DNA from 3 places in the Bacillus sp. C-3-6 genome. Region 2 is predicted to be linked to each of the others. Evidence: riboswitches for the same ligand, from Rfam matches in the RefSeq annotation. Region 2 holds a riboswitch; each other region holds the start of a gene.
The links. Region 2 has a riboswitch for cyclic di-GMP ahead of ACW0JX_RS23265 (WxL domain-containing protein). Riboswitches for the same ligand answer to the same signal wherever they lie in the genome.

Region 1: another riboswitch for cyclic di-GMP. It lies ahead of ACW0JX_RS02255 (methyl-accepting chemotaxis protein); the one in region 2 lies ahead of ACW0JX_RS23265 (WxL domain-containing protein).
Region 3: another riboswitch for cyclic di-GMP. It lies ahead of ACW0JX_RS05480 (SpaA isopeptide-forming pilin-related protein); the one in region 2 lies ahead of ACW0JX_RS23265 (WxL domain-containing protein).

What each region holds. Positions count from the first base shown of each region.
Region 1 is NZ_CM137247.1:437,976-441,183, forward strand. It holds gene ACW0JX_RS02250 (anaerobic C4-dicarboxylate transporter family protein) at 14-1,327, opposite strand; cyclic di-GMP riboswitch class I at 1,610-1,694, shown strand; gene ACW0JX_RS02255 (methyl-accepting chemotaxis protein) at 1,830-3,208, shown strand, end outside.
Region 2 is NZ_CM137247.1:4,522,996-4,526,203, reverse strand. It holds gene ACW0JX_RS23270 (ATP-binding protein) at 1-508, shown strand, start outside; cyclic di-GMP riboswitch class I at 754-842, shown strand; cyclic di-GMP riboswitch class I at 914-1,002, shown strand; cyclic di-GMP riboswitch class I at 1,074-1,162, shown strand; gene ACW0JX_RS23265 (WxL domain-containing protein) at 1,315-3,208, shown strand, end outside.
Region 3 is NZ_CM137247.1:1,061,097-1,064,304, forward strand. It holds gene ACW0JX_RS05465 (CPCC family cysteine-rich protein) at 1-176, shown strand, start outside; gene ACW0JX_RS05470 (hypothetical protein) at 250-633, opposite strand; gene ACW0JX_RS05475 (TetR/AcrR family transcriptional regulator) at 965-1,501, shown strand; cyclic di-GMP riboswitch class I at 1,674-1,766, shown strand; gene ACW0JX_RS05480 (SpaA isopeptide-forming pilin-related protein) at 1,827-3,208, shown strand, end outside.

The sequences.
Region 1 (3,208 bases), 1.1 Mb from region 2:
TTGTGCTTTTTCTTTAAAACATAATTGAAATTAAGAGCATTCCAATTCCGATAGAAGTAAATGTTGCAATTAAGCCTGGAATCATAAAGCTATGATTTAATACGTATTTACCAATACCTGTTGTACCGGTACGGTCAAAGTTAATAGCAGCAACGATTGTTCCATAGTTCGGAATGAAGAAATATCCATTTACTGCAGGGAACATCGCAATCAGTAGCGCTGGTGGAATACCAAGGGATAGTCCAAGTGGCATTAAGGCACGTACTGTTGCTGCTTGGCTGTACAGTAAAATAGATAGAATGAATAGCGCGATGGCAAATAGCCAAGGTGCACTTGTTACTAAATGCTGAATGGATCCTTGAATCATATTTAAGTTTCCATTAAAGAAAGTATCTCCCATCCAAGCGATACCGAAAATAGCAACAACTGCTGTTGCCCCTGCTTTAAAGACGTTACCAGACACAATGCTTTCTACATTTGGTTTACAGAAAATAATAATAAGAGCCGCGATAGTTAACATAACCATCTCAATTGTGTTCGGCATGGAAAGACGGGCTAACTTCCCATCAACTATCCATCCTGGACGAAGTGCTTCAAATGAACCAAGAAGTACAACAAGGAAGGTTCCTACAAGGAAAAGGATAACTGATAATTTTGCGCCCTTTACACCTACAAATTTTTTTTTCTCTTCAAGCTTAGGAATCATTCCTTCTTTTAATCGTTTTAAGTATTCAGGGTCTTCATTTAATTCTTTTCCCATCTTACTAGCAACGAATGCTGCTAACATACAAGCAATGAAAGTAGAAGGAATACTCACTTTTAAAATATCTAATAAAGTGATTTTATAGTCAGCTAACATTGCTAAAAGAGCAACTGTGGCAGCTGAAATTGGACTAGCTGTAATTGCTTGCTGAGAAGCGATTACGGCAATCGACATTGGGCGTTCCGGTCTAATCCCTGATTCACGAGAGACTTCTGCAATAACAGGAAGTACAGAATAGGCAACGTGACCAGTACCTGCACATAGTGTGAATAAATAAGTAACAATTGGAGCAAAAAAAGTAATACGCTTTGGATTTTTTCGCAATGCTTTTTCAGCTAGATGAACAAGATAGTCCATTCCTCCAGCAGCTTGCAAAGCACCAGCGGCTGTAATTACTGCCAAAATCATAAGCATTACATCGATAGGAGGCGCGGTTGGTTGTAAGTGGAAGACAAAAACGAGTATTGCCATACCAACTCCACCCATTACTCCTAAACCAACTCCGCCTAGGCGTGCACCAATAAAAATACAGAGTAACAAGGTAAGAAATTGTAGCCAAAACATGATAAACTACCTCCGAAATTCATTAGTTAAGATATATTCGAATAGTTTAATTTGAATGGAAATTAAATAAATACCCGAAGAAATCCTTGTTGTTTATACATTTTTTATTATATAACACAAAAAAAGTAACATTCACGTACTTTTTGAAATTATTTTGAAAAAGCAATGCATTAAAAATTTGTATTTATATCTCTAAATAAGTAGACATTTTGATTTATATGTTGTAATCTTTGAAAGAGAATAAATTAATTCTCATAGAACTCCCATATCGTTCAACTCGTTCAGCGAGAAAGGCAAACTGATGGAAACATGAGGACGCAAAACTACAGGAGCTAAGGTCGAAAGGCTACGCTAGCCAGTTACCGGACGGATAGGGTTGGTCTTGGCCAATGCTTTTACATTGGCTTTTTTTTATTCTCGAACATATTGAGAAACATTTTCAAACAAAATATTCATATATTTTGTTTTTTTTGTTTATGTTAATTAAGGAAGGTGGATATTAATGAAAAAATATTGGCATAAGTTATCGTTCCTTCAAAAGAACGTCTTATTAACCGTATTAGTTATTTTGACACTTGTTGGAAGTATGGGTGCACTAAGTTTCAACATGTTTCAAAATAGTATGATGTCTTTATTTGAAAGGCAGTCTATTGAAACAGGAGAAATAGTATTGAAAAAATTGGATGTAGAATTAGTTAGAGACATGGCGAAAGATCCTACAGCCGAAAAAGTGAAAAAAGAAAAGTTAACAGAGAAATTAGATGAAGTGTCAAAAGAATTGAAAAGTGTTGGACAAACGTATGTTACAGGAGCAAAGCCGAATGAAAAGCGAGAATTACAACTCGTTGGTTTGACTACAGAGTTAACAAAAGCGTTCCCTATAAAGCCGGGAGATTATTATGAACAACCCGCTCATTGGATGAAGGCATACGATAAAGTCATTGATACGAAAAAGGCCCAAATGACAGAAGTATATGAAGATGAAATAGGTTCGTGGGTGACAATATTAGAACCAATTACAGATGGAGAAAACAATATTGTTGCAATTATTGCGGCTGACTTAGATGCTTCCATTGTTCCTATTACAAAAGAGAAGTTTATGATACAGGGCTTACTCTTTATCATTATTTCATTAGCGATTGCGACTATTACTCAATTCTTTATCGTGCGTCACTCATTAGCGCCATTAAAAGATTTACGAGAAGGGTTACGTAAAATTGGTGAAGGTGACTTGAGTATTAAATTAAAAGAAAGACCAGATGATATTGGAATTATTAATGTTTATTTCAATAACACGATTGAAAAGTTTAAAGGGATTATAGATAAAGTAAGGCAAACTGCTGAGCAAGTTTCTTCTTCTTCACAAGAATTGTCGGCGAGTACAGAGGAAAACAGCATGGCAGTTCAAGAGATTGCAAGTTCTATTGAAGGTTTAAGAGTAGGGGCACAGTCTCAAAAAACTTCAGTACAACAATGTTTAGGGATTGTACATGGAATGGAAGATAAGGTAGAAGAGATAACTGGGGCTGCGAAACAAGTTGCGGTTGCTTCTGAAGGTATGGAGCAACATTCAATTGAAGGTAATGAAGTGATTGGACAAATTATTAATCAAATGAGTTTAATTCAAAATGCAGTACAAGATTTATCTTCCATCATTTATTCGTTAGAAACAAGGTCAAAAGAAATTAGTGATATCGTAACTGTAATTACAGGTATTTCAAATCAAACAAATTTATTAGCTTTAAATGCTTCTATTGAGGCTTCACGTGCTGGAGCAGCGGGGAGAGGGTTTGCAGTTGTTGCTGATGAAGTACGAAAATTAGCAGAACAAACGGAAGCGTCTGCTAAAGATATAGCGAAATTAATTGGTGAAACACAAGC
Region 2 (3,208 bases):
ACAAGAAGTAGATCGGATTCATATAATTGCTACAGAACTTAGTGGATTTGAGAAATCTAAATCACTAGAATCAGAAACTCATAACATACAAGAAATTATCTCTTATGTTATTCGAGTTATGGAAAAGCCTGCTTTAAAACAAGGAGTCTACATACAAGGTATTTACAGTAAAGACTTACCATCAATTACATGTGATGAAAAACGATTAAAACAGGTCTTTTTTAATTTAATTAAAAATGCAATTGAAGCAATGTCAGTTGGCGGAACAATTACGATTAAAGTTACTGTAAAAGATGGAATCATCATTCAAGTGAAAGATGAGGGATGCGGCATTCCGAAAGATAAAATTCCAAAGTTAAATGAAGCCTTTTATACAACGAAAGAAACAGGAACTGGTCTAGGTTTAGTAGTTACAGAAAAAATTATTAAAGACCACAACGGTAAAATGAGTTTTGAAAGTGAAGTTGGGGTTGGAACGACGGTTGAGGTTATGTTACCACTGCATTAAATAGAAAAAACATCACTTCCAAATAAGTGATGTTTTTCTATTTTATCTTGCTATTTGTGGATAGTAAAAATCTCATTTTATCGATAAAGAATGTATGATGTATTTCTAAGATCAAAATGTTTTTTTAGTTTTTATTATGGATTTTCCAGTAAAAAATTTAGACTATAAAAATTAATTGTTTTTTTCTAAAAAAACTATTTTCTTTTTTGGGTTTTAATGGTATATTCAAAACACGATAAATAAATACCTATTTTTGGCACACTATTCGAAAGGATAGGTCGCAAAGCTAAGAGTCTAAAGTAATGAAAATTACTATGATAGTCTGGTTGCAGTTTGGATTTTCACACATAGTTGTATGTATGAAAATCGAAGAGGCAACCGGATTTTTTATTGTCTTAAAAAGAAAAAATAAATGGGCACACTATTCGAAAGGATAGGTCGCAAAGCTAAGAGTCTAAGGTAATGAAAATTACTATGATAGTCTGGTTGCAGTTTGGATTTTTACACATAGTTGTATGTATGAAAATCGAAGAGGCAACCAGATTTTTTATTGTCTCAAAAAGAAAAAATAAATGGGCACACTGTTCGAAAGGATAGGTCGCAAAGCTAAGAGTCTAAGGTAATGAAAATTACTATGATAGTCTGGTTGCAGTTTGGATTTTCACACATGTTGTGATGTATGAAAATCGAAAAGGCAACCAGGCTTTTTATTTTCTAGGAATACACATTATGATTGTAAATTTAGCTGAATAATAAATTTAATGTTCGAAATATTCGGTTCATAAGAAGTGAGGGAGGGAAGTACATTGCAAAATCAAATAGGTAAATTTGGGCGTATACTTCTCGCTGGAGGAATATTATTTACGCAAGTTGGTGTGCTAGATTACTCTGCAACGAAAGTTTATGCGGTTACAAACGACGAGCAAGGACGTTTTATCGTTCATATGGATAAAGAAGAAATAAAAGTTGATGAAAATGTAGTATTAAAGATTACAAATACAAATAAACAAGATGCTAATATCGAGCTGAAATTATCTAATGAACAGCTGTTCAATGAAGCAGAAACGAAAAAAATGAACGAAAACAATAAAGCGATTCAAAACATTTCAGTAACAGAAGATCACATTGTAAAAATTGAAAAGAATGAACAAAGTAATTTTATCGGTGACGTATATGTAGTCATTCAAATGAAAAAAGCTGGAGAGTACAAATTTGAACCGATAGTGAAGTTTGAAGGGAATGAAAAGAAAATTGAATCTCCTTCTCTACATGTTGTAGAGAAAAAAGAGGCTTTAAATGTAGACATTTCTGATGAAAATCCAAAGGCTTCAGAGGAAGTTATGAAAAAAGAAATAAGTGAAAAAGTGAAAGTATCGGAAGAAAATAAAAAACAAGAAATAAATTCTACTAATGCTGAAGTTCCAAAAGAAACGAAGACTTTAGCGAAAGAAAAGGTTAATGAAGAACTCATACCAAAGGAAAATGAATTAAAAGAGAGCAATAGGATAAACGAAAATAATCAGGAATTACCTGCTATTCAAGCTGAGAAGGTATTAAAGAGCAAATCTCTACTAGCTGCTAGTCCTGTTACAAGTATTCTTAAATATCCAAATGTAAAGGTAATAAATAATAGAACAGGTGAAGGGCCTTCTATCTCGGGTAAATATGCTTTTAGATTTGTTTGGAGCCCACAAGTAACATATGAGGTAAAGGGTAGTAGCAATGACAGAACTGGTCAAAGTCAATATACATTTAGAAATTCAAATAGAGAACAGTACGTATTAGTAAAAAAAGCTGGTGAATATCAAGGGAAATGGATTGATGTCCGTATTAATATTCACTCTATGACAGCTTCATCTGTAGATGTTAAAACACCAATAACTAAAGGTGATGCAAAAAACTTTTTACAATTATATGGGAACGGAAGGTCAGGACAAACTTATAATGCTTCCTTTGAATTTTATGAACACGGAACAAGTAAAAAAGTACCATTAACGGCAATGTGGAATTTCAAAAGGATAAATAGTTATAAAAATGTAACGTTACGTAATGATGGTAGTCATTTAACGAATTTATACGTGTATGATACGAGTTCAATTAGGTATCAAGACAAAGGGAATAATAAAATCGAGTTTTCTGGAACAGCAGGTCCAGTAGCTACTCCAGAAGCAGATATGACAATTACATTTGATAATTTAACAGAATTACCGCTAGAAGTTAGATTAAATGCTTCAGGTGTTAATGTATCATACGACCAATTAGCGATTGCACAAATTGAAATTCCAGCTCCAAGTGTAATAGGAGATATTGTGGAAGATAATTCCCGTCAACTTTCTTATAAGGTATATCAAAATATGCCTGCTCAATCGAAAGAGATTCACTATGCGAAATCTTTTGTATTAGAAAGTGAAGTGAATAAGGATTTTACTGTGAATGATGTTTCCATTCAAGATGTGGAGAGTGGAGATGATGTAAGTAGCTTCTTTGATATTAGCAGGACAAACAATAAAGTCACTGCGGTTGCGAAAGTAAATGCGCTAAAAACAGAAGAATTCAACGGGAAAATTTATGAAATGACAATTACAGGTTCTCCTGTAAAAGGTGCTAATGTAATGAAATATTACAAAGATGGTTATCTTGAAATACCGGTGTCAGCTAAAAATTATTTAGATGGCGATAAGAATGGACAAGATAGTAATC
Region 3 (3,208 bases), 1.8 Mb from region 2:
ATGATGAGGTACAGTTTAACGATCCTGACTTTGAAGGCGGGGCAAATGAAGTCTCGTTAAGACAAGCACAGAAAAACTTCATTGCATTTGGTGCTTGCGAGGAATGTTTTGTGAAATCAGTTAGAAAGCCGACTAGCGAAGATGTGAAGGATACTAGTTGGAAGCAAATTAGTTAAATAGATTTAAATAAAAATGTTATTACTCGATGTAACAAGAGTAATAACATTTTTTTATGTAATGATGAAAGAATTAACGGCGTCTTATAAGGTAAAATAATAAAGATGATAACGTAATAGGTAGGCCTGTTTCCAAAAAGGCTTCTAAATTAAAGGATAGAAAATATCGGTCGTTAAACAACATAAAGAAGAAATGATTGTAGGAAATACCTAACACTATAAATAAAGGAATACCGATTTTTAATTCGTGACTTCCTTTTATTTTTCTATAACAAAATTCGCCTATTAAACAAGCGATAAGAACAGGAATACTTCCAAGAATTGAAAGCATAATAATAGATACCCAAATCGGCCCCCATGAATCCGCATAATTTGGAACGCTTGTATACTGTAAAACATTCACAATGATAGAAAAAAACAGTAAGCATATTAAATAACTAATAGAAAATTTTTTCAATGGAATCATCCTTATAAAATTTCACTTTATTTTTATGAAAATATAAACCTCTTTAAATTATAGATTAGATGTATAAGGATAATCAATTTTTATACATTTCGTGTTTATGGATATATTTTCGATGAATATAAAAGTATAGATGTATAGTCAATGTTATGTATTTGATGTTATCATATTGAATGATATGGAAATTTTTAATAGAATAAGTAACTAAAAATTCAAAGGTAATGCAGCTTTTGTTGTATAAAGAAAATACTTAGTAGTAATCAACAATATTAAAAATAAGATTCGTATTTATATAAATTTAGTAGAAATGGGGTTTTAAAAAGGAATGAGTATCAGCATAACGCGGCAAAAGATTTTGGCGGCCGCTTCTCAAATTGTGCAATGTAAAGGGGTTGCTAAATTAACCTTAGAAGCAGTGGCAAAAGAGGCGGGTGTAAGTAAAGGTGGATTATTGTATCACTTTGCAAATAAAGAAGCTTTAATAGAAGGTATGATAGTCAGAGGGATAGAGGATAATGAGGGCGCTATTTACAATAAAGTAGCGGAAGACTCAGAGAGGAAAGGGAGATGGGTTCGCTCTTTTGTAGAGGAAAGATTAAGTAATGAGAGAAGAACAGAAGAGTTGTCTAGTAGTATGATGGCAGCATTCATGTTAAAACCTGAATTACTTGAGCCATTACAACAATCATTTCAGCAACTGCAAAAGAATATAGAAAACGATGAGATAGATTCAGTTTGTGCAACAATTATTAGATTAGCAGCAGATGGATTATGGTATTCGGAATATTTAGGGGTTGGCAGACTAAGCCCCGAGTTAAGAGAAAAAGTGATTCAAGCTCTTATTAGTAATTCATATAAATAGAATATACGAACTATATAATGCGAAAACAATTCACCATTACTTATTTAATGTAGTGGTGAATTGTTTTTTTTATTAGAAAAATAGAACAATTTTATAGAGTATTGAATTATAACCGTCCAGACGGTATAGTAATATTTGGTTTAAGAGGAAAATGAAACAAAAAAAGAATAAAAGATATTTTTAGCACACTATTCGAAAGGATAGGCCGCAAAGCTTAGAGTCTACGGTAATACATATTGGTTACTAAGATCGTCTGGTTGCACATTTTTGATGCAACCGGACGGTCTTTTTTTGTTATATAAATATAAAAAAATAGGAGGGAACTATGCAAATGAAAAGTACTAAAAGGCATATTTCAATGGTTTCATTAGTTTTTCTAGTATTATTTTCAGTGCTGAATGTGTGGGCTCCAGTTATTCAAGCTGCTGTGATGAAAAGTCCAGTGGACGAAATTAATATTTCCCGTACTGATGGCACGACATCTGAACCGTATCAAGCCTCAGATGGTATGAAAGTAGAAGTGAAGTGGTCAGCTAAAGAAAAAATAAAAAGTGGAGATCAATTCACAATTGATATGCCAAAAGAGTTTCGAAAAGACCTTATGAATATGAGTTTTCCTTTAAAAGATGCTGAAGGAAAAACAGTTGGTACATGTGAGATGAAAAAGGGTCTATTAACGTGTACTATGGGTGATTACGTAGAAGGAAAGAATAACATTAAAGGTTCTTTATTCGTAGAATTCTACTTTGGTTTAGAAGCATATGATGGTGTTAAAGAAATTCCATTAGAATTTAACGTTGATGGTCAAATCGTTAATAAAGAAGTAAATGTAAGTAATACGACAGAGAGACCGAAGCCACAGCCCAATACAGATAATCTATTGAAATGGGGTTCTTATAATCAAGAAGATCCTTCGATTGCTGATTGGCTTGTATATGTAAATGCAACTGGAACAGAAATGCAAGATCTTAAATTAACAGATACATTAGGACCTGGACATGAGTTAATTACAGACAGCGTAGTATTAGAAGAGGCTGTATTTGAAGATGGTTATGCACCAACAAATATTAAGCCAGCAGATTTATCTAACATTAAAATTAATGCAACAAAGGCTGGATTTACAATTGAGTTTCCAGACAGTTCAAAAGGCTATATTTTAAGATATAAAACAAAGGTTACAAATCCTGCTGCGAAGCCTCATAAAAATACTGTGAAATTAGAAGGTAAAAATATTAAAACTGAAGAAAAAGTAGGACAAGTATTTGTAAGTGGTGGGGGAGGATCCGGTTCAGGTGACAATAATCCACCTAGCATTGAAAAAAATATAGTTGATGAGAATGGCAAGCTTGTAGAGAATGAGCAGTTAACAAAAATGGATCAAGTTATTCAATACCAAGTTGGTACACACATACCGAACGATCCTCCTAAATACACATCTATGGTAATTAGTGATGATTTAGAAGATGTTTTAGAAGTATTAGAGGCAAAAGTGTATGATCAAAATGGCCAAGATATTACTTCTAAAGGAACGTTAAATATAGATAAACAAAGAAGTGAAGTAACATTTACGTTTGGTGAGAGTTTTGACTATAAGTCGTATGAAGACCAGATAATTAATCTCAGTATCAAGGCGAAAATCAAAAATAATGCAGACTTATCTTCTTACGTAGATAAGAAGATTCCTAATAAAGCGGAATTACATTTTGA